DNA from 4 places in the Mesorhizobium sp. B3-2-1 genome. Region 1 is predicted to be linked to each of the others. Evidence: predicted binding sites of a transcription regulator. Region 1 holds the regulator's gene; each other region holds the start of a gene.

Region 1 (5,681 bases):
CTTCGTCTCCGGAGTCCCATGACGGTACCAGCTTGGCCGCCACCGGATCCGTGACCGCGGCAAAGACGATCGGAATGCCGGAGCCCGCGAGCGCCTTCTTGGCGATCTGCGAGACCGGCGTGGTGATGGTGTAGATCAGCTTGGGCTGCTCCGCTTGCAGCTTGGCGATCATCTGCGGCACCAGCGATGCATCGAAATTCGTATGGCTCTCCGTATAGACGACGTCCTTGCCCTCGACGAAGCCATTATCCGTCAGCGCCTTCTTGAAGCCGGCTATAGCGGCGTTGAGCTGGGGGTGCTCGCCGAAATTGGCAATGCCGATGCGTATCTGATCGGCAGCGGCAGTACCCGCGCTCACCATCAATGCGCCGGCCAGGAACAAACCCGACAACCAAGCGGATTTCGACTTCAACATCATTTCCTCCCAGATTTGATCAGCGCCGCTTGGAGCGCGGCTACTGCGGCGATCATGGTCAGTCCGCCGGCCCGTGTCAAATATTATATATAATTCTTGCCATGCTCCGACATCATATATAATTTTTCTCTGCCAGACGACGGATGGACCGCGATGCAGGATCAAACCAGCTCCACAAAGACGGAGGCAGCCTATCAGCTGTTGCGGCGCGATATCCTGACCACGCGCCTCATGCCCGGCGCCCCGCTCAAGCTGAGTGCGCTGCGCGGTACCTACGGCGTCGGCTGGACGCCGTTGCGAGAAGCCTTGTCGCGGCTCGAGGCCGAACGCCTAGTCACCGCCATCAGCAATCGCGGCTTTACCGTGGCTCCGGTGTCGCGGGCCGAACTGGAGGATCTGGCGCGCGCCAGGATGGTGGTCGAGATCCCCCTGTTCCTCGAAGCGATGGAGAAAGGCGGCAAGGAGTGGGAGGATGCTGTCGTCACCGCCCACTACCGGCTCTCCCGCTGCAAGACCGCGGTCGACGATCCCTCGGATGCGGCCGTCGACAAATGGGACGAGAACCACGAGGCTTTCCATGCGGCGCTACTGAGCGCCGCCACATGCGACTGGCTGCTGCGTTTCCGCTCGACAATCTCGGATCAGCTGCGCCGGCACCATCGCTTTCTTGGTCTGGCGCCGACATTGCGGGCCGCGGCTGGCCTCAAGGATGGCTATGAAGCGGCGATGAAGGCACTGCGCGAAGCGATTGCGATCGAACACCATACCGCGATCATGGAAGCGGCACTCGATCGTGACGTCGAGCGGGCCAAGGCGCTGATGACGGCGCATATCGGCTACACCCTGCGTGTCTACGTCCACAGCGAAGACAGCGGCGCAACCGAATACGCTGCCCGCGCCGGCAGCTCGAAAGCGAGTTCGGGATGACTTCAGCGCTCCTGCGACGCCTGTTCGCACGCACTTGATCGGGGCCGGCCGGACGCCTGGATCCATCGCTGCCCGAAGCTACGATCGTTGGCGTTTTGATTTCGTTTCGTTCCGCGAATGATGGATCCACAATTTTTACGATCCACCCCCGGAAAAGCCCTCCAAAAGACTGATGCCAAGCCTCGGCGGAGGATGGGCCACAGCCCATTAACCAAAACGATTTCAATGTGCTTGCCGACGGCGGAAAAGGTCGATTGCCGTCCGCTGTCGCGGGCAAAAAACTTCAGATGCCTTAACAAATTCATTAAACTTTAAACGGTTGCGGAACACAACTGGAACAGATAGTGTTTGTTCTGGGTTTGTTTTTCGATTCTGGTTCAGACCTTTCGTTCAATGCCTTGGGGGCCGCCATGCTGACACGCAAGCAACATGAACTGCTGATGTTCATCCACGAACGGCTCAAGGAAAGCGGGATACCGCCCTCCTTCGACGAGATGAAGGAAGCGCTCGATCTTGCCTCCAAGTCGGGGATCCATCGCCTGATCACGGCGCTGGAGGAACGCGGCTTCATTCGCCGGCTGCCCAACCGGGCGCGCGCGCTGGAAGTGCTGCGGCTGCCGGACTCGATCGCGCCGGGCCTCAATGCGGCGAAGAAGTTCTCGCCAAGCGTCATCCAGGGCAGCCTTGGCCAAGGCGGTCTCGGCCGCCAGATCAGGCCGGCGGCGGCGCCTTCTCGCCTGCCGGCGGCCGGTAACGACGACGATGCGGTTTCAGCCGTGTCCATTCCGGTCATGGGCCGTATCGCCGCCGGTGTGCCGATCGATGCCATCCAGCATCAGACGCATTCGATTTCGGTGCCGCCGGACATGATCATGGGCGGCGAGCACTATGCGCTGGAGGTCAAGGGCGACTCGATGATCGAGGCCGGTATCTTCGACGGCGACACGGTCATCATCCGCAATGCCGATACGGCAAGTCCGGGCGAAATCATCGTGGCGCTGGTCGATGAGGAGGAAGCAACGCTGAAGCGGTTTCGCCGCAAGGGCGCTTCGATCGCGCTCGAAGCCGCCAATCCAGCCTACGAAACACGCATCTTCGGGCCAGACAGGGTCAAGGTGCAGGGCAAGCTGGTCGGGCTGATAAGACGCTACTGAACCGGTTTGCCATCGGGTTTGTCAGGCTTTTTATAGGGCGGCAGCCCCCTCGCCTCGCGTGAGAATTTTCGCTGCTCGTGCCAGGGCCGGTATGGTCCGTCGACGGCGAATTCGATCGCAGCCGGGCTCGTGGCCGACTGGGGATCGAAGAAGACGGCGGCACTCCCCTTGCGGGCGAGTTGCCGTTTCGTGACGACGAGAACCAGCGGATTGTGGCAGGCGTCATAGGCGGTAGCGTCATTGACGACGATCAGGTCGGCGAAGGCGCAGGCCTTCCAGGTGTTCTTGCGATCCTCGACATAGGCGATGATTGCGCCGGATGGGTGCCTGGCAAGACACAGGCCTTCGCGGCAATAGAACGGCGATCCCTGCGGCAGGTCGGTGGGACTAGCGATGTCGAATTGCCCGTCCGTCTTGTCGAACATTTCCGGTTTGACGATTGATTCTGAGACCAGGGCGCGTTTCCAGTTTTCGGCTGCGAATTCGTTCGGACGTTCCCGGTTGACGGCCAGTTCGCCATTGCCGATCGGCAATGCGACCAGCCGCGCATCTTCCGAGATCAGCACATCGGGCGTGCGCGTGTGCGACACGGTCAACAGGCCGGCAAGCGCGAATGGCAGCGCGGCAAGCCGCAGCCAGGTCGTCGCCATCGTCGCGATGACCAGCGCGACGGTGACCAGCAGCACGGATTGCTGCGAGATCAGCCCGACCCCATCGATCGGAGAGCGCTCCGATATCCACGCCGATACGGCGATCATCGCCGTCAGGCCCTTGCCCATGAGGTAGAGAGCCGGCCAATCCAACCCGAACGGCATCAGCAACGCGCTGGCGACAGCCAGGAACATCACAACCGATACGATCGGCATGACGGCCAGATTGGCGAACAGGCTGAGCGGCGACACCCGCTGGAAATGCCAGATGGCAAACAGCGCCGTTGCGCTGCCGGCGATGATGGATGTCACGGCCAATCCACCTGTCGCCAAGAGGAACTTTCGCGTCAGGAACCCGGGCAGGGATCGCTTTGGCGGCGGTGGCCTCGTCTTTCCCGCATGGTGGTCGGCCCAGCCGGCATAGGCGCCTACCAAGGCCGCTGTCGCAGCGAACGACATCTGGAAGCTCGGGCCGACGACCTCGTGCGGGGAAACCAGGATGACGGCGATCGCCGAGATCGCCAGGTTGCGCATGGTCAGTGCCGCGCGATCGAACAAGACGGCGGCCAGCATCACCGCCAGCATGATGAAGCTGCGCTCGGCGGCGACGACGACGCCGGAAATGACGAGATAGGCGGCGATAGAGAAAAGTGCGGCGGCGGCCGCGTATTTCTTCACCGGCCGGCGCGCGGAAAAGCCTGGAAACAGCGCGAAGACGCCGCGTAACAGACCCATGATGGTGCCGGCCACCAGCGCCATATGCAGTCCCGAAATGGAGATGATGTGATAGATGCCGGTACGCCGCATCGCTTCGTTGATTTCATTGGGAATGCCGGCGCGCACGCCAACGATCAGCGCCGCCGCGATCTCGCCTTCGGCGCCGCCAATGCTGCCCCTGATATGGTCGGCGATGGCTTCGCGGGCATCTTCGATGCCAGAAAAAAGGCGTGCCGGCAGCGGCATCTCACCGTCGTCGGCGGAGACAACGGTTGGATTGCCGAGAAAGAAGCCGCTGCCGCCGATGCCGGCGAAATAGCTCTCGAAGGAGAAGTCGTAGCTGTCCGGCCGCACCGGACCGGTCGGCGGCAGCAGTTTGGCATAACCTGTGACAAGCGAGCCGGCGGTCATTTCCGGCGGTATCTTGCGTGCCGAAAGCCGGACCCTTTCCGGCGCATAGCGCAGTTTCGGGCGGGCCGTCGAAATCACGTCCATGGTCAGCCGGATGCGGCCGGTCTCCATTTCTTCGATCGAGACCACGCGGCCGGTCAGCTGCGTCGATATCTCCGAGCCCAGCATCCGGGTTCCGGCTCGCCATGTTTCGACCTTCGCCGCGAGCAGGCCAAGCACACACAACAGCACTGCCATGAAACACAGATGGGTTTTCGGCCAAGAGCGGGAGACGAATGCACAGATCGCCGCCAGCATCACGGCAGCGACGGGCCTTGCAAAATCGGGCTCGGACGCCAGCGAAAAGTAGCCGATCGCCCCAACGGCCAGGCAGACCGGCACCAGCAGGAAGGCGATGCCCCGGTCGAGTTCCAGCTCCGCCGCCTTGGCCACGCCGTGACGCAGGCGAGGCAAGGCAATCAGGCCGATTTGCCGGCGCACGCGCACAATCCCGCGCGCGGCGGGAGACGGAGTTGGCGCCGGGCTGTCCGCCTGCGGCGGCTGGATTGCGGGCGCAGCCACGAGCGGCGATGGCAGTGGGATCGCCGGAGGCGTTGTAAACAGGGACCGCTCGCTGACGCCGACAATGGCGCCCTCGCCCCGATCCGAGCCCCGGCCTCGTCCAGTCATCGGGTCTGCCCCTTGCGCCCTCGACACCCTATGCTACATGAACGCGCGACGCGCGAAAGTCCGCGCACTCCGCACCCAGCTTCAGACGTTTTCCGAGAGTTTCATGCCCGACAAGGTCATCACCCGTTTTGCCCCCTCGCCGACCGGCTATCTGCACATCGGCGGCGCACGCACGGCGCTGTTCAACTGGCTCTATGCCAAGCACACCGGCGGCACGATGCTGTTGCGTATCGAGGACACCGATCGCGAGCGCTCGACCGAGGCGGCCACATCAGCCATTCTGGACGGACTGACCTGGCTCGGCCTGTCATGGGACGGTGAAGCGGTCTCCCAATTCGAGCGCGCGCCGCGCCACCGGGAGGTCGCCGAGGAACTGGTGCGGCTGGGCAAGGCCTATTACAGCTACGAGACTTCAGCCGAGCTCGAGGCGATGCGCGAGGCGGCCCGCGCCAAGGGCCTGCCGCCTCGCTATAACGGCCACTGGCGTGACCGCGTCCCGTCGGAGGCGCCCGCCGGCGTCAAGGGCGCCATCCGCATCAAGGCACCGACCGAGGGCGAGACGGTGGTGCAGGACCGGGTCCAGGGCGAGGTGCGCTTCCCCAACAAGGATCTCGACGATTTCATCATCCTGCGCTCGGACGGCAACCCGACCTACATGCATGCCGTCGTCGTCGACGATCACGACATGGGCGTCACCCACATCATCCGTGGCGACGATCACCTGACCAACGCCGCGCG
Region 2 (5,681 bases), on a different contig from region 1:
AGTCCTCAACGGCACAACAACACCCTTGAAGTCTGGAGAAGAAAATGTCCGCTTCCATCGTCATTGCCAGCGCCGCGCGCACGGCCGTAGGCTCCTTCAACGGCGCCTTCGCCGCCACGCCCGCGCATGAACTCGGCGCCGTCGTCGTCAAGGAACTTTTGACGCGTGCCGGTGTCGAGGCGGCCGAGGTCGACGAGGTCATCCTCGGCCAGGTGCTGACCGCGGCGCAAGGCCAGAACCCGGCTCGCCAGGCCTCGATCCTGGCCGGCCTGCCCAAGGAGACCACCGCCTGGGGCCTTAACCAGGTTTGCGGCTCTGGCCTGCGCGCCATCGCGCTCGGCATGCAGCAGATCGCCACCGGCGACGCCAAGGTGATCATCGCCGGCGGCCAGGAATCGATGTCGCTGTCGCCGCACGCCGAGCACCTGCGCGCCGGCGTCAAGATGGGCGACTACAAGATGATCGACACCATGATCAAGGACGGGTTGTGGGACGCCTTCAATGGCTACCACATGGGCAACACCGCCGAGAACGTCGCCCGCCAGTTCCAGATCACCCGCGACGACCAGGACCAGTTCGCGCTGGCCTCGCAGAACAAGGCCGAGGCCGCGCAGAAGGCCGGCAAGTTCAAGGACGAGATCGTCGCCTTCACCATCAAGGGCAAGAAGGGCGACACCATTGTCGACCAGGACGAGTACATCCGCCACGGCGCCACGATCGATGCTATGACCAAGCTGAAGCCGGCCTTCGACAAGGACGGCACGGTGACCGCGGCCAACGCCTCCGGCATCAATGACGGTGCTGCCGGTGCGCTGCTGATGAGTGAAGCGGAAGCCGCCAGGCGCGGCATCACCCCGCTGGCGCGGATCGCGTCCTGGGCAACCGCCGGCGTCGATCCGGCGATCATGGGCACCGGACCCATTCCCGCCTCGCGCAAGGCATTGGAAAAGGCCGGCTGGTCGGCAGGGGATCTCGACCTTGTCGAGGCCAACGAGGCGTTCGCCGCACAGGCCTGCGCCGTCAACAAAGACATGGGCTGGGATCCCTCGATCGTCAACGTCAATGGCGGCGCCATCGCCATCGGCCACCCGATCGGCGCCTCGGGCGCCCGCATCTTCAACACGCTGGTCTTCGAGATGCGCCGACGCGGCGCCAAGAAGGGTCTCGCCACCCTATGCATCGGCGGCGGCATGGGCGTCGCCATGTGTGTGGAGGCTCTCTGATAGATTTTGGGCGGGCGGCGCAAGCCGCCCGGTTCATATGTAGTGCCTGTGGCAAATCCAGTGCCTGCCAAGCCCGACAACAGGGCGATTTCAAAAGGGGAAATGCATGACCAAGGTTGCAATCGTCACGGGTGGATCGCGCGGTATCGGCGCGGCGATCTCGACCGCTTTGAAGACTGCCGGCTATTCGGTTGCCGCGAATTATGCCGGCAACGACGACGCGGCGGCGAAGTTCAAGGCCGAAACCGGCATTCCGGTCTACAAATGGTCGGTCGCCGACTATGACGCTTGCGCCGCCGGCATCAAGCAGATCGAGGCCGACCTCGGCCCGGTGTCGGTGCTGGTCAACAATGCCGGCATCACCCGCGACGCCATGTTCCACAAGCTGACGCGCGACCAGTGGAAAGAGGTCATCGACACAAATCTGTCCGGCGTCTTCAACATGACGCATCCGCTGTGGAGCGGCATGCGCGACCGCAAGTTCGGCCGCGTCATCACCATCTCCTCGATCAACGGCCAGAAAGGCCAGGCCGGCCAGGTCAACTACTCCGCCGCCAAGGCCGGCGATATCGGCTTCTCGAAGGCGCTCGCCCAGGAAGGCGCGCGCGCCGGCATCACCGTCAACGTCATCTGCCCCGGCTACATCGCCACCGAGATGGTCAAGGCGATCGACGAGAAGGTGCTCAACGAACGCATCATCCCGCAAATCCCGGTCGGCCGCCTGGGCGAACCGGAAGAGATCGCGCGCTGCGTTGTCTTCCTGGCTTCCGAAGACGCCGGCTTCATCACCGGCTCGACCCTCACCGCCAATGGTGGCCAGTACTTCATCTGAGTCCTCTTCTCACCGCAGCCAACGGCTGGGGGATCGACGCGTGCTCGCAACAAGCGGACCGGGAAACCGGTCCGCTTTCAAACGACGCTTGATCCTTGGAAGGCTTCGCTATGGCGCGATGCTCCAATCCGGCACGCAAAGGTTAATGACGGCAGCCGCGTCTGTGCGAAACCCTGTGGTCAAGCCTGTGGATTCTCGGTGGATAAGCTGTTCACAACACAAGATATTGGGGGAACAAAAGGAGAAAATACCGCTGGCGCTGATTTGTCGCCGATTCGTTCCGGCTTTGAGCGCAATGTTAACATTAATGGCCTCGATTGCCTGCAATTCCTTAACGCCAAGTTCAGAAAGATTAACAATTTCATAATGTTGAGCGGGGCGTACCGTATTTCCCGCATCGTTTACCGGCAAAAGTTAACGGCAAGGCCTACCTAGCATAAAACGGGCCAGTTTCGACGATTCAGCATGTGGTGAGACTCGTCGTCACAAAATCCATATCTAGCCGTGAACAAAAGCTGAATCTCTCGGAGTCAGCGATTCGTCGCTGATTCGTTCCAGACTCGTTCCAACTGTTAAGCAGCGGCTCATTTGCGGGTCGACGCGGACGTCTTCGGCACCCTGCCGGAACATTCCGCTTTCGCTTCGCGCCCGAAATCCCTATGTGTCGGCTGTCATACGCGCCGTCCAGGCACGCTCCCGACCACGAGAGGCCAGAAAGCCTTATTTCCGAGCCGATGAACATTCAGCAGAAACACACCGAGCCGCTGATCCTGTCGGGCCGCGACGTGACCGCCGTGCTTGGCCCGACCAACACGGGCAAGACCCATCTCGCCATAGAGCGCATGGTGGCGCACGAAACCGGCGTCATCGGCCTGCCGCTCAGGCTGCTGGCCCGCGAGGTCTACACGCGCGTCTGCGAGAAGGTCGGCGCCCACAAGGTGGCGCTCATCACCGGCGAGGAGAAGATCCAGCCGCTAGGCGCCAAATATTCGGTCTGCACCGTCGAAGCCATGCCGCGCGAGTCCGACGCTGCCTTCGTCGCCATCGACGAGGTGCAACTGGCCGGCGACCTCGAACGCGGCCATATCTTCACCGACCGCATCCTGCATCTGCGCGGCCGCCAGGAAACGCTGCTGCTCGGCGCGGCCACTATGCACGGCATTCTCCAGCGGCTGCTGAAGGGCGTCTCGGTGGTGACGCGGCCGCGGCTGTCGCATCTGGCCTATGCCGGCTCCAAGAAACTGACGCGCCTGCCAAGGCGTACCGCGATCGTCGCCTTCTCCGCCGACGAGGTCTACGCCATCGCCGAGCTGATCCGCCGCCAGCAAGGCGGTGCGGCCGTCGTGCTCGGGGCGCTGTCGCCCCGCACCCGCAATGCCCAGGTGGCGCTCTTCCAGTCGGGCGATGTCGACTATCTCATTGCCACCGACGCGATCGGCATGGGTCTCAACCTCGATCTCGACCATGTCGCCTTTGCCCAGAACCGCAAATTCGACGGATACCAGTACCGCAATTTGACGGCGGCCGAACTCGGCCAGATCGCCGGCCGCGCCGGCCGGCACCTGCGCGACGGCACGTTCGGCGTCACCGGTCAGGTCGATCCGCTCGACGAGGATCTGGTCCAGAGGATCGAGGGCCATGAGTTCGACCCGGTGAAGGTGCTGCAGTGGCGCACCGCCCGATTCGATTTCGCCAGCCTCGATGCGCTGAAGCGATCGATCGAAACCAACGCCCCGGTCGAAGGCCTGACACGCGCGCTGCCGGCCGTCGATGCACAGGCGCTCGAACATCTCTCCCGCGACGAAGGCATCCGCGCGCTCTCGACCAATGCGAAACGCGTGGCGCTGCTGTGGGAAGCCTGCGCGCTGCCCGACTATCGCAAGATTGCGCCGGCCCAGCATGCCGACCTCATCGCCTCGATCTACATGGACCTCGCCCGGCATGGCCATGTCGACGAGAATTACATGGCCGAGCAGGTGCGCCGCGCCGACACCACCGAGGGTGATATCGACACGCTGTCGCACCGCATCGCCCAGATCCGCACCTGGACATTCGTGTCGAACCGGCCCGGCTGGCTGGCCGATCAGGCACACTGGCGGGAAAAGACGCGTGAAATCGAAGACAGATTGTCGGATGCGCTGCATGAGCGGTTGACGAAACGCTTCGTAGACCGCAGGACTTCCGTCCTCATGCGGCGCCTTAGAGAAAATACCATGCCCGAAGCCGAAATCAGTCCTACCGGAACCGTCCTTGTCGAAGGCCATCATGTCGGCGAGTTGCAAGGGTTCCGCTTCACCGCCGACCAGACCGCCGGCGGCGAGGACGCCAAGGCCGTGCGCACGGCCGCGCAAAAAGCGCTGGCCGCCGAATTCGAGGCCCGTGCGGAGCGCTTCGGCGCCTGCGCCAATGGCGACCTCGCGCTCGGCTCGGACGGCACCCTGCGCTGGATCGGCGCACCGATCGGCACGCTGGTTTCGGGCGAGGACGCGCTGAAGCCGCGGCTGGTGCTGCTGGCCGACGAACAACTCACCGGCCCGGCCCGCGACAAGGTCGCCGCGCGCGCCGAGCGTTTCGTCAATTTCCAGATCGAATCCCTGCTCAAGCCGCTGGTCGACTTGAAGAATGCGGAGCAGATTTCCGGTATCGGCCGCGGCATCGCCTTCCAGCTCGTGGAGAATTTCGGCCTCATCAATCGCCGCGACATCGCCGAGGAGATGAAGTCGCTCGACCAGGAAGGTCGCGCGGCACTTCGCCGGCTCGGCGTGCGCTTCGGTGCCTATCACGTCTTCGTGCCGGCGCTGATCAAGCCGGCACCCGCCGGACTGGTGACCTTGCTTTGGGCGCTGAAGAACGACGGCAAGGACAAGCCGGGCTTCGGCGACGTCGTCCATGCGCTGGCGTCGGGACGCACCTCTGTTGTCATCGATCCGGCCTTCGACAAGGCGTTCTACAAGCTTGCCGGCTACCGCAATCTCGGCCGCCGCGCCGTGCGCATCGATATTCTCGAGCGGCTGGCCGACCTGATCCGCCCGGCGACCAACTGGAAGCCCGGCCTCGGCCAGCGACCGGACGGCGCCTATGACGGCCAGTCCTTCATGGTGACGCCGCCGATGATGTCGATCCTCGGCGCCACCGCCGACGACATGGAAGAGATCCTCAAGGGTCTCGGTTATCGCGCCGAGCCGAAACCGGTGGCGGAAGTCAAGGCACGGCTGGAAGCGCAGGACACTGCCGCGCGGGAAGCCGCCGCTGCCAAGCAGGCAGCCGAAGAGGTAGCCCGCGCGGAACAGGCCAAGGCGGCGGAAGAGGCGGCAGTGGAAGCCGCAGTAACGGAAGCCGGCGCTGTAGATGCGGCCGCGGAGGCAACGGTCGAGGGTTCGGCAACGGCAGCCGCCGAGGCCGCCATCGAAGCCCCAGCCGAGGTCATCGCGGAAACGGCAGCAGAGCCTGTCGCACAAGAGCAGTCGGAAGCCACGACTGAGGTTGCGGATGAAGAGGAGCCTTTAGCCGAAGCCGCTGTTGAACCCGCCGAGCCGGCCCCGGTTGAACCGCAGGCCGAACCTGAAGCTGCCGAGGTCGACGCCACGCCCACGGAGGAAGCCGCAGCGGCGGAGCCGATCGTCGAA
Region 3 (5,681 bases), on a different contig from region 1:
AATGCCCGCTGGGGCTCGCTCTATGACGCGCTCTATGGCACCGACGCCATCCCCGAAACGGACGGCGCTGAGAAGGGCAAGGGCTTCAACCCGGCGCGCGGTACCAAGGTCATCGCCTGGGCCAAGGACTTTCTCGACCAGTCGGTGCCGCTGACCACGGGCAAATGGGCCGGCGTCAACGGGTTGTCCGTCGCGAACGGCGCGCTGAAGGTCGGCGAAGGCGCTGGCTCGACGACGCTGGCCGACCCCAGGCAATTCGTCGGCTATCGCGGCGACGCCGCCAACCCGCAAGCCGTGCTCCTGGTGAAAAACGGGCTGCATGTCGAGATCCTGATCGACCGCGCCAACCAGATCGGCCGCACCGATCCGGCAGGCATTGCCGACGTCATCCTGGAATCGGCGCTGACCACCATCCAGGACTGCGAGGATTCGGTCGCGGCGGTGGACGCTGAGGATAAGGTCGTCGTCTACCGCAACTGGCTCGGCCTGATGAAGGGCGACCTGGCCGAAGAGATCAGCAAGGGCGGCAAGAGTTTCGTCCGCAAGCTCAACCCCGATCGCGTCTACACCGCGCCTGCCGGCGGCACGCTGACCGTGCCTGGCCGCTCATTGATGCTGGTGCGCAATGTCGGCCACCTCATGACCAATCCGGCGATCCTGGGCCGCGACGGCAGCGAGGTGCCGGAAGGCATCATGGACGCCGCGATGACGGCGCTGATCGCACTGCACGACGTCGGGCCGAAGGGGCGGCGGATGAACTCCCGCGCCGGCTCGATGTATGTGGTGAAGCCGAAGATGCACGGGCCGGAGGAGGTCGCCTTCGCGGTCGAGATCTTCGACCGTGTCGAAGCTTTGCTCGGCATGGCCCGGAACACCATCAAGATGGGCATCATGGACGAGGAGCGGCGCACCACGATCAACCTCAAGGAGGCGATCCGCGCGGCACGCGAGCGCGTGGTGTTCATCAACACCGGCTTCCTCGACCGCACCGGCGACGAGATCCACACCTCGATGGAAGCCGGCCCGATGATCCGCAAGGGCGACATGAAGCAGGCCGCCTGGATTTCCGCCTACGAAGCCTGGAATGTCGACACCGGTCTCGAATGCGGGCTCGCCGGCCATGGCCAGATCGGCAAGGGCATGTGGGCGATGCCCGATTTGATGGCGGCCATGCTGGTCGAGAAGATCGCGCACCCCAAGGCCGGCGCCAACACCGCCTGGGTGCCGTCGCCGACGGCGGCGACGCTGCACGCCACGCACTATCACAAGGTCGACGTGCATGCCGTCCAAGCGGCGCTGAAGAGCCGGCCGAAGGCCAGGCTCGACGACATATTGTCGGTGCCGGTGGCCGTGCGGCCGAACTGGACGCCCGACGAGATCCAGCGCGAGCTCGACAACAATGCGCAAGGCATTCTGGGCTATGTCGTGCGCTGGATCGACCAGGGCGTCGGCTGCTCCAAGGTTCCTGACATCAACGATGTCGGCCTGATGGAAGACCGCGCCACGCTGCGCATCTCCTCGCAGCACATCGCCAACTGGCTGCGCCACAAGGTCTGCTCGGAAATCCAGGTCAGGGATTCACTGCAGCGCATGGCCGCAATCGTCGACCTGCAGAATGTCGGCGATCCGCTCTACCGGCCGATGGCGCCGGATTTCGACAGCTCGATCGCCTTCCAGGCCGCCTGCGACCTGGTGTTCGAGGGGACGAGCCAGCCGAACGGCTATACGGAGCCGGTGCTGCATAAGCGGCGGCTGGAGCTGAAGGCGCGGGAGAGGCAGGGATCAGCCTGAAAGTCCTCACACGCCTTTGATCGCGCACGACAGGAATACGTCAGTATGCCTGACATGCGCCGGGATTTCGCGGAAAGGCGCGCAGGGGCTGAAGCCGAACGCCTCATACACAGCAACGGCACTTTTCATGTAAAAACTCGTATGGATTAGCACCGTGCGAGCTGGACCCTTCTCGATTTCCGCCAGCACGGCACCCATTAGTGCGCGGCCTATACCCTGCCCGCGGGAGGATGCGTCGACAAAGAACTTGTGAAGCTCCACCGTGTCGTCGCCGAACTGGTCGAAGGCGAGGCAACCCGCCGGCAGGGTTCCCGACCGAGCAACGAACGCCACGGCATTCGGCGCGCCGAATTGCGATGCCAGTTGAAGGCCGCTGGTTTCCGGCTGGAAGAGCGCCCTTACATCCTCCTCCGAGACGCCAAGAGGTGCGGACGCGTCGACATCCCATTGCGCAAGCCTGCGGCAGAGCATGGCCATGATCACGAAATCTTCGGCGCTGCGCGCCGGTGAAACTGAAATCATCCACGCCCCCGATTAGCCCCGCGCCATCATAGCAGGCACCCTTCGGCGCGAAACGCACATCGTCGAGTGCATTCGAGGGTGGCGTCTACGCCGCCTGTGCCACGCGCTCCGCACTCATCCGATAAGAAATCGCCTCGGCCAGATGGATGCGCCCAACCGTCTCGCTGGCGTCGAGATCGGCCAGCGTGCGGGCCACTTTCAACACCCGGTGGTAGGCCCTTGCGGAAAAGGCAAGTTTTTCGCTAGCGTCCTTGAGCAGCGACAGGCCGGCGGCGTCCGGCATGGCGATCGCCTCGATGACCGCGGGAGAGCAATGCGCGTTGGTGGTGGCGCTGTTGACGCCGAGCCGTTCGAAGCGCTCGCGCTGGAGGCTGCGCGCGCGGCCGACGCGGAGTGCAACTTCGGCGCTCTTCTCCGCCCGGTCGGGCCGGATCAGGTCGCTGGCCGAGACCGCCGGCGCTTCGATCCTGAGATCGATGCGGTCGAGCAGCGGGCCTGAGATGCGTGCCTGATAGTCGGTGCGGCAGCGCTCGCCGCGCAGGCAGCGATAGCCCGGCTCGCCGGCCATGCCGCAGCGGCACGGGTTCATCGCCGCCACCAGCTGGATGCGTGCCGGATAGGTGACGCGGTGGTTGGCGCGCGCGATCATGCAGTCGCCGGTCTCGAGCGGCTGGCGCAGCGCATCGAGCGTCTGCGGCGTGAATTCGGGGAACTCGTCGAGGAACAGCACGCCGTGATGTGCGAGCGACACCTCGCCCGGCCGCGCGCGTATGCCGCCGCCCACCATTGCCGCCATCGAGGCCGAATGATGCGGGGCGCGGAATGGCCGCCGGTCGGTCAGCTTGCCTTCGCCGAGCTCGCCAGCCACCGAGGCGATCATCGAAACCTCGAGTAATTCCTTCGGCGCCAGCGGCGGCAGGATCGACGGCAAACGCTGCGCAAGCATCGATTTGCCGGAACCGGGCGGACCGATCATCAGGAGATTGTGGCCGCCGGCGGCCGCCACTTCCAGCGCCCGCTTCGCCGTCTCCTGGCCCTTGATGTCGGCAAGGTCGGGCAGGTCGCGCGCCGAGGCGTGGATGCCGGCTTCCGGGCGCGACAGCACCTGCGTGCCGCGGAAATGGTTGGCGATGGCAATCAGGCTGCGCGGCGCCAGAATGTCGAATTCCCGCCCCGCCCAGGCCGCTTCCGGTCCGCAGGCGAACGGGCAGATCAGGCCCTTGCCCTGGGCATTGGCGCCGATCGCGGCGGGCAAGGCGCCGGCGACCGCGGTAATGGTGCCGTCGAGCGACAGTTCGCCGAGCACGACATAGCCGGCCAGCATGTCGCCCGGAATAGCGCCGAGAGCCGCCATCAGCCCGAGTGCGATCGGCAGATCGTAATGGCTACCTTCCTTGGGCAGGTCGGCGGGCGCCAGATTGATCGTTACTTTCTTCGACGGCATCGACAGGCCCGACGCATGCAGGGCCGCCTGGACCCGTTCGCGGCTCTCGGCCACCGCCTTGTCCGGCAGGCCGACGATGTGCATGTTGACTTTGCCGGGCGCGATCATCACCTGCACGTCGACCGGCACGGCCTCGATGCCCTGGAAAGCGACCGTACGAACCCGCGCCACCATTTTCTGCCCCCGATGCCGGCTCGCCGCGGGCCTTGTGAACAGGCCGCGAGCGACGTCAACGCAAGACAACCACAGATTTCAGGCCTAGGCAAGAACAATACAAGAACAAAAAGGAGGGATTTCGTGGAAAAGGCTAGCCCTCCCCACGCCCTCGGTTTGTCCCCCACGCAAGGGTTCCACTGGCCCCCCGATCAAACCCGGAACATCTCCGGAACCTGTAACCGCCCCGGTTGCACAGCGCTTGTATGCGGTTGCAGAAAGCGGAACATGGTTAAGACAAAATGAAAACAGGCCATTCGACCCGGCGCCGCAGAGGAGAGGAGCGGGCACGGTCAGTATATATTTTAGCAACTGCTTATAATTGTATGCCGGCTCCAAATGGGATATGAATTCGTCGCGGTTCCGACAATCGCAACGTCAGGCTCCGCGTCGAGTACAGGGAGGATGACATGGCCGGTGTGGAAGTCAGCAAATTTGCGTCCAAGTCTCACAACAGCCCGGATGAAGTTCGCACGCCGGACAAGACGCGCGTCGAAGTGGTGCGCCTTCCCGGCTATACGTTGGGCCGGCTCAACATGGAGCCGGGCTGGAAATGGTCCGAATGCGTGAAGCCGGTAGTCAAGACCGACAGTTGTCAGGTTTCGCATGTCGGCTACGTCGTCTCGGGAACCATCACCATCAAAATGGATGACGGAACCCAGAAAACGTTCGGGCAAGGCACATCCTATACGATACCGCCGGGCCACGACGCCTGGGTGGAAGGCAACGAACGCTTCGTCTGCATCGAAGTCATGAGTGCCGAGCAGTATGCCAAGGCATAGTAGGATCTAGGCTCCAGGCCGAGCGCGGTCGGCAGGTGGTAACGGCTGCCTTCCTTGAGCAGGTCCGCCGCCGATGCCTGGAGCGCCGCCTGTCCGCGCTCGCGGTCACCGCCTTGTCGGGCAGGCCGACGATCTGCATGCCGCCCGGCGCGATTCATCAGCGGGACATCGGCCGCCACGAGGCCGGGAGCCATTGTGCGAACCCGCCACCAGCTGTCCGGGCCCTGAACGAAGTCCGTCCGCCACGCTGCGATCAGGTGAGATCAGACCAACACCCCAGCCCTCGCCGGAGCGATAGCTGCCGCGGCCGACCCGCGTCCAGTGCCCCGGGATGTCAAAACCATCGTCTCCTAATAAGATTATTATTGCAATGAGACAGAAATCTCACTATGAGGTGCCCATCGTTCAATCTCACCCAGGGATCACACCACATGTTTTCGACCCGAGCATTTCATTCCGATGCCTCTGAACATCATCGCTGGACGCCCCCTGGGCCGATCCTTCGAATGTTGCTCGTAGCGGCGCTGCCAATTGGGCTCGCCATGGGCGCCGCGAGCGGCGCGTCTGCCGGATCGTTGAAGGCCGAACTTAGTCAACTGCCGAGAATCCGGGTCCTGCCTGCCGGCGTGGTGCAGATTTCACCCTATGTGCCCGGCATGGGCGAGCATTGGGCGAACCCGGCCAATCTGCCCTTCGGACCCATCTACTGTGTGATCGAGGGCCACATCACCTGCATGGAGTATATGATTTCACAGAAGGATTTCGCCGAAGGCGTCTCCCACAACAAGCTCGTGCCTTGGTTTGACGGCAAGCGGCAGCCTCCCATCAATCACATCGATATCGGGTTCGAGCCAAACGGCCACCATGGCTACGAAATTCCGCACTACGACATTCACATGTATTTCCTGTCGCCGGAGGCCCGTCTGGCC
Region 4 (5,681 bases), on a different contig from region 1:
ATGAAGCCGCCGCCATGCGCATAAAGCAGCACCCGCTGCTCGTCGGCGCCTTTGGGCACGACCCACATCGCCGCCACGCCGCCGGCATCGACCTCGATATAGTCGACGCCGCGCGGCTCGCCGGTCAGCGCCGTCCAGTGGATATCGTTGTGGTCGATGATCGCCTGCGGGCTGGTCAGCTTGCCCGCATTGGCCGCGATCGCGGCGTAATGGTTCCTATTTGCCTCGCTCTCGATGCTCGCCATGATATTCTCCCGGGATTGCGGGTCGCGGAAGGCGCGACCTTCGGAAGGCAGAGACGTACGGGCAGGCAAAAAGGATACGTGGCGGTGGGCGCTTTTTTGCGGACGCGCTCAGCCTCCGCCAAATATGGCAGCATGCCGCCGGGCGAATTCGACGAACGGCGTCGGCCGCACGCCGAACATCTCATGCGTCGCCAGATGCACGCGCGATTTCGGCCGCCGCAGCCGCTCGGCCAGTTGCTCGTCCAGCGCATCGGCGAAGGTGAGAGAAATGCCGCTGGCCAGCAGATTGCGCCGGCGCTCCCGCGGGCTGATATCGACATAGCGGACCGGCTTGCCGATCGCCTGCGAAATCCGCGCCGCGATGTCGCTCATGGTCAGCGCCTCAGGTCCGGTCATGTCAAGGCTCTCGCCTTCGTGGCCACTGTCGCGCAGCAGACGGACGGCGACCTTGGCGATGTCCTCGACATCAACCGGCGACAGCTCGGTGTCACCAAGCGCCAGATGGAAGGCGCCTTCGGCTGCAATGGTCGGCGCGTCGCGCAAATAGACCTGCATGAACTGGCTGGGGCGAAGGTGGGTCCACGCCATTCCGGCGGCTTCGAGATAGCGCTCGATGTCCTCATGCATGCGCGTGAAGCGGAACTTCGTCGCGTCATAGCCGATGTTGGATTCGGCACCGGAAAACTTCACCACATGCGCGACGCCGGCCTGCCTGCAAGCGTCGATGAAACGGCACTGCGTCTCGACCATGTCTTGCGCCGCGGTCGAAATCATCAGCACGCGATCGATGCCGTCGAGTGCCGCGCCAAGCGTCTCCGCCCGGTTCATATCGCCCTCGACCAGTTCGACGCCGGCCAGTCCGCCGAGCCCTGCCGCGGATGCCCGGTCCAGATCGCGAACCAGCGCCCTCACTTGATGCTTCTGCCGCGCGAACTCGCGCATGATTGCCTTGCCGTTCAGGCCGGTGGCGCCTGTCACCAGGATCATGGTCTGTCTCTCCATTCAGCGTTGATGCGGCCGCCCTTCCAGCGACCGCACCTTGAAGACGAAGAGAAGCGGGCAAAGGATTCCAGCCAAACGGCTTTTATCGGCGCGAGGCTATGCGCCGATCAGCCCGCCGGCGCATAGCGGCTGACCACCATGCCGCAGGCATAGGCCTTCGAACCGAGCAGCCGCAGGTTTCGGAACCCGCCCTGGTCAAAGATGCGGCGGCCCGCGCCCAGCACGGCAGGATTGACGAACAGCTGCAACTCGTCGACCAGCCCTGCCGCGATCAGCGCCGAGGCGAAGCCGGCGCCGCCGAAGACGGCCATGTCGCCGCCCTCGCCCGCCTTCAATGCGTTGACCTCGCGCGACAGGTCGCCGCTTACCACCGTCGTACGCTCCCATCGCGAGGCCTCGAGCCTGTCGCTCGGCACCACCTTGCGCGCCTCGACGACACGCCGGGCGAAGGCATAGAACGGATCGGCCGGATATTTCCTCGCCGCATTGCCCCAATGGGTGAGATAGCCCTCCTCGGCCATCTTGCGGCTGAGCAGGATGGTGTCGATGCCGGCGAACACGGCGTTGAAATCCTGTTTCAGTTCAGCGTCCCAGCCATTGTCGTCGCCCCATTCCCAGAGTTGCCACGGGTGGTCAGCATCGGCGCCGACGAAACCGTCGACCGACATCTGCATCTGCAGGATGAGCTTCTTCATCAGGTTGTCCTCGTCAGGTTTGGCCGGAAACGATTTACTTTCGGAACCATTTGACCCGCGGGAAAAATGATGTCAATAGTAAAATGATTTAAAAATGGAACCATAGGGAATGTCGACGCGCGAAAGATCCGGTTGCCCGATCAACCTGTCGCTGGAACTGCTCGGCGACCGCTGGACGCTGCTCATCATCCGCGACCTGATCTTCGCCGGCAAAAGGCATTTTCGCGAGTTCCTGCAATCCGATGAAGGCATCTCCTCGCGCACATTGGCCGAGCGGCTGCAGACACTGCAGGATGAAGGCATCATCACCCGCAGCGGCGACCCGAGCCACGGGTTGAAGGCAATCTACCGGCTGACCGAGGCCGGCATCGACCTCTTGCCGGTGCTGGCCACGCTCGGCGCCTGGGGCAGCAGGCACCGCAAGGCCGACGGTCAACTTGCCCGCATCGCCAACGAACTGGCGGCCGGCGGCGAGCCGGCGCTGGAACGGATGAAGGTGGCGCTGCGGGCGGAGCATATCGTCTAGGCTCCTCCTCGCCTGTGGACAAGGACGAGCCTCGGTGCTTCGCGTTGACAACGATCCGCATTTGTTCTCTATATGTTCTTATCTATCAGCAATCGCGGATGAGCGGAACAGGATGGAAACGACGGCCACCATCCTGCATGCCGATCTCGACGCCTTCTATGCCTCGGTCGAGCAGTTGCTCGACCCGACATTGCGCGGCAAGCCGATCGCGGTTGGCGGCGGCGTGGTGCTCGCTGCCTCTTATGAGGCCCGTGCCTTCGGCGTGCGCGGCAGCATGCCGGGGCGCAAGGCGCGCGAACTTTGCCCGCGATTGATCTTCGTCGGCGGCAATTTCAGCCACTACCAGCGGCTGGGCGACGCGGCGATCAAGGTGCTCGACGATTTCACGCCGGTAGTCGAGCGCATCTCCATCGACGAGGCCTTTGCCGATGTCGCCGGCTGCACTCATCTGTTCGGCTCCCCCCGGGAGATCGCGACGGCGATCCGCCGCCGTGTGCGGGCAGAACTCGGTCTGCCGATCTCGATCGGCGTGGCGCGCACCAAGCATCTGGCCAAGATCGCCTCGCAGGTCGCCAAGCCCGACGGGCTGGTGGTGGTCGACCCCGGTACCGAGCTTGCCTTCCTGCACGACTTGCCGGTCTCGCTGATGTGGGGCGTCGGGCCGGCGAACAGGGCGCGGCTGGCCGAGATCGGCGTCGAGACCATCGGCGAACTGGCCCGGACGCACAGCGGCGCGCTGACGCGGCTGCTTGGGCCCGCAGCCGGCGAAAAGCTCGCGGCCCTGTCGTGGAACCGCGATCCGCGCAAGCTGGAAACGCAGCGACGGGCGCATTCGGCCGGCGCGCAATCGGCGCTCGGGCAAAAACCGGCCGTGGCGCGGGTGATCGTGCCGACACTGCTGCATCTGGCCGACCGCGTCGCCAGCCGGCTGCGCGCCAGGAACCGCCCCGGCCGCACGGTGACGGTGCGCGTGCGCTTTGCCGATCTCAGCGCCGTTACGCGCTCGATCACGCTGGAGCAGCCGATCTCGGCGACCATCATGCTGGCCGAGATCGCGGGGGATTTGGTGCGCGGCGTGCTCGTCGATCATCCACGGGAGAAGACGATCTCGCTGCTGGCGATCTCGGTCTCGCACCTGGAGGAGAGCGTCGAACTGCAGCTTGACCTGCCGCTCGGCCTTGCCGACGAGAAGCGCCGCCCGGGCAGCCAAAAAGGGCTCGCCCGTTTCGGCGCCGACCGCGCCATCGACAAGATCCGCGAGCGCTTCGGCAAGCAGGCGGTCGGCTACGGCACGGTGGCGCTGGAGGCGGCGCGCTCGGTGCCCGATGAATTCAGGGAGTTGGCGGAAAAGGAACTGTGAGCGGAGGAGCCTCAGCCCCTCGCCGCTACTTTCCGGTTCAACGTCCGGAGCTAACCGGCGCGGCGGTCACGGCGGACAGCAATTCGCGCTTCACCAGCACCGGCTTTTGATAGATTTTCTTCACGGCAATTCCCCAAGCCCGAGCGGCTGGTGCAGTAACATCCAGCAGGCATGGCTTGTCAAGAACGCGAAATTGGGTAGCAGGTCAGTTTGCAGATCGCGGACATCGTTGCAATGATCGAAGCTATGCATGTCGCCCGGAAGTGTTTTCGGTTCCGGGACAACGACATGCATAAAATCAGAAGCTTACAGCAGATCGGGCGAATCCTATCCGCCGCGACATGCTGTAAGGAGCGGAGACGCTGATCGTTAGCGGGTCTTATAAGGAGAGTTGCCGCGTGACTGTCCTTGACAAGGCAAAGCAGTGGGCGAGGGCCATCAAGCGCGATGTGGTGGCCTTGTGGCTGGCCGCCCGCGACCCTCGCGTTCCCTGGTACGCCAAAGTTGCCGCCGGCGCAGTCGCCGCCTACGCGCTCAGTCCTATCGATCTGATACCCGATTTCATTCCCATACTTGGATATTTGGACGATCTGATCATCGTACCACTCGGCATCCTGCTTGCGGTGAAGTTGATCCCCGCCGATCTGATGGCGGAGTTTCGCGCGGAGGCCATTCGCCGATCCAAACCGACCAGCCGCGGCGGTCTCGCATTCATCGTCGGAATCTGGGTTCTGACGGCCGCCGCGCTCATCTGGTTATTCTGGCCAGGGCGCTCGGCCTAGATTTTATCGCTCGACTGCCCGCGGACCGCAAATGATGTTGGTGGCCGGTCGAAAGCCCCACGTCAAAGCCGCGCGGTGCCGAAAACCCGATCCCAGAATATCGACGTCACGCCGAAATTGGCGTTGTCGTCGAGATGGTGGTGCACCGCGTGGCGGCGCTTGAGCGTATAGAGATAGCTCGGATGGGTCGGATGCCAGTGATGGATCATGTGGTGGACGCTGACGTACCAGAGATAGCCCAGCATCAACCCGCAGCTCACCGCGCTGGCGGTCGCGAAATCCGACACCATCCAGACAGGCAGGAACGCCACCAGCGCATGCACGCCCAGGCTGAGCCAGGTGGGCGTGCCCACCGGACTGCGCTCCTCGACATGGTGACGGTCATGCAGGTCCCGGATCCAGGGGACGTGGTGCAGCACGAACCGGTGCAGGACGTATTCGATCAGCGTCCACAGGCCAAGGCACATCAGCGCCGTGCCGATCCAGTCCGGCGCGCTTTCCTCTCCGGCCTCGATCAACCCGGCCACGCCCAATATGGCAATCACCAGGGGATAGACCACGAAGTCGCTGTAGTAGCCGATCAGACCCAGCTGCATTCGGACGCCTCACCTGACTTTCGACGCCGCCCCAAAAACGATGCTATCAGATTGCCGGACTCGCGCATGAGGTGCAATGCAGATGCGACTGACATAGCGTCGCAATTTCCCGGTGCAAGGGCGGAAATGATCGACGCGGGATCGGCCGGCTTCGCACCTCTGCCGCAAACGGACATGCAAACATGGCAAAACGCAGCGCGGGCCTGCTGATCCATCGCCGTAGCGGGGGTGACATCCAGGTGCTGCTGGTGCATCCCGGCGGCCCGTTCTGGGCGAAGAAGGACGATGGCGCCTGGTCGATCCCGAAGGGCCTTGTCGACGAGGGTGAGGACCAACTGGCGGCGGCACGACGCGAGACCGAGGAAGAGCTCGGCGTGAAGGTCGAAGGCCCCTTCGCGCGCCTTGGCGACTACCGGCAACCGGGCGGCAAGACCGTCACCGCATGGTCCGTCGAGGCCGACATCGATGTGGCCGC

Evidence for each region. The regulator LexA, encoded in region 1, represses DNA repair genes until DNA is damaged. The targets are predictions, from matches to a motif close to TGTTCNNNNTGTGTTCNG.
Region 2: a site for LexA is predicted at 2,606-2,623, ahead of FJW08_RS12265 (helicase-related protein). Genes of this name have one in related genera too.
Region 3: a site for LexA is predicted at 4,022-4,039, ahead of FJW08_RS21775 (YifB family Mg chelatase-like AAA ATPase). Genes of this name have one in related genera too.
Region 4: a site for LexA is predicted at 2,531-2,548, ahead of dinB (DNA polymerase IV). Genes of this name have one in related genera too.

What each region holds. Positions count from the first base shown of each region.
Region 1 covers NZ_VFTI01000002.1:31,725-37,405, forward strand. Annotated here, with positions in the region: gene FJW08_RS01965 (ABC transporter substrate-binding protein) at 1-415, opposite strand, end outside; gene FJW08_RS01970 (GntR family transcriptional regulator) at 569-1,342, shown strand; gene lexA (transcriptional repressor LexA) at 1,753-2,496, shown strand; gene FJW08_RS01980 (ComEC/Rec2 family competence protein) at 2,490-4,943, opposite strand; gene gltX (glutamate--tRNA ligase) at 5,047-5,681, shown strand, end outside.
Region 2 covers NZ_VFTI01000009.1:175,461-181,141, reverse strand. Annotated here, with positions in the region: gene FJW08_RS12280 (acetyl-CoA C-acetyltransferase) at 45-1,223, shown strand; gene phbB (acetoacetyl-CoA reductase) at 1,330-2,055, shown strand; gene FJW08_RS12270 (hypothetical protein) at 2,254-2,490, shown strand; gene FJW08_RS12265 (helicase-related protein) at 2,790-5,681, shown strand, end outside.
Region 3 covers NZ_VFTI01000022.1:50,811-56,491, forward strand. Annotated here, with positions in the region: gene FJW08_RS21765 (malate synthase G) at 1-1,791, shown strand, start outside; gene FJW08_RS21770 (GNAT family N-acetyltransferase) at 1,798-2,268, opposite strand; gene FJW08_RS21775 (YifB family Mg chelatase-like AAA ATPase) at 2,399-3,931, opposite strand; gene FJW08_RS21780 (cupin domain-containing protein) at 4,381-4,752, shown strand; gene FJW08_RS21785 (hypothetical protein) at 5,259-5,681, shown strand, end outside.
Region 4 covers NZ_VFTI01000005.1:81,559-87,239, forward strand. Annotated here, with positions in the region: gene FJW08_RS07000 (alpha/beta hydrolase) at 1-245, opposite strand, end outside; gene FJW08_RS07005 (SDR family oxidoreductase) at 354-1,232, opposite strand; gene FJW08_RS07010 (dihydrofolate reductase family protein) at 1,355-1,942, opposite strand; gene FJW08_RS07015 (helix-turn-helix domain-containing protein) at 2,052-2,468, shown strand; gene dinB (DNA polymerase IV) at 2,581-3,828, shown strand; gene FJW08_RS07025 (YkvA family protein) at 4,227-4,610, shown strand; gene FJW08_RS07030 (sterol desaturase family protein) at 4,673-5,206, opposite strand; gene FJW08_RS07035 (NUDIX domain-containing protein) at 5,389-5,681, shown strand, end outside.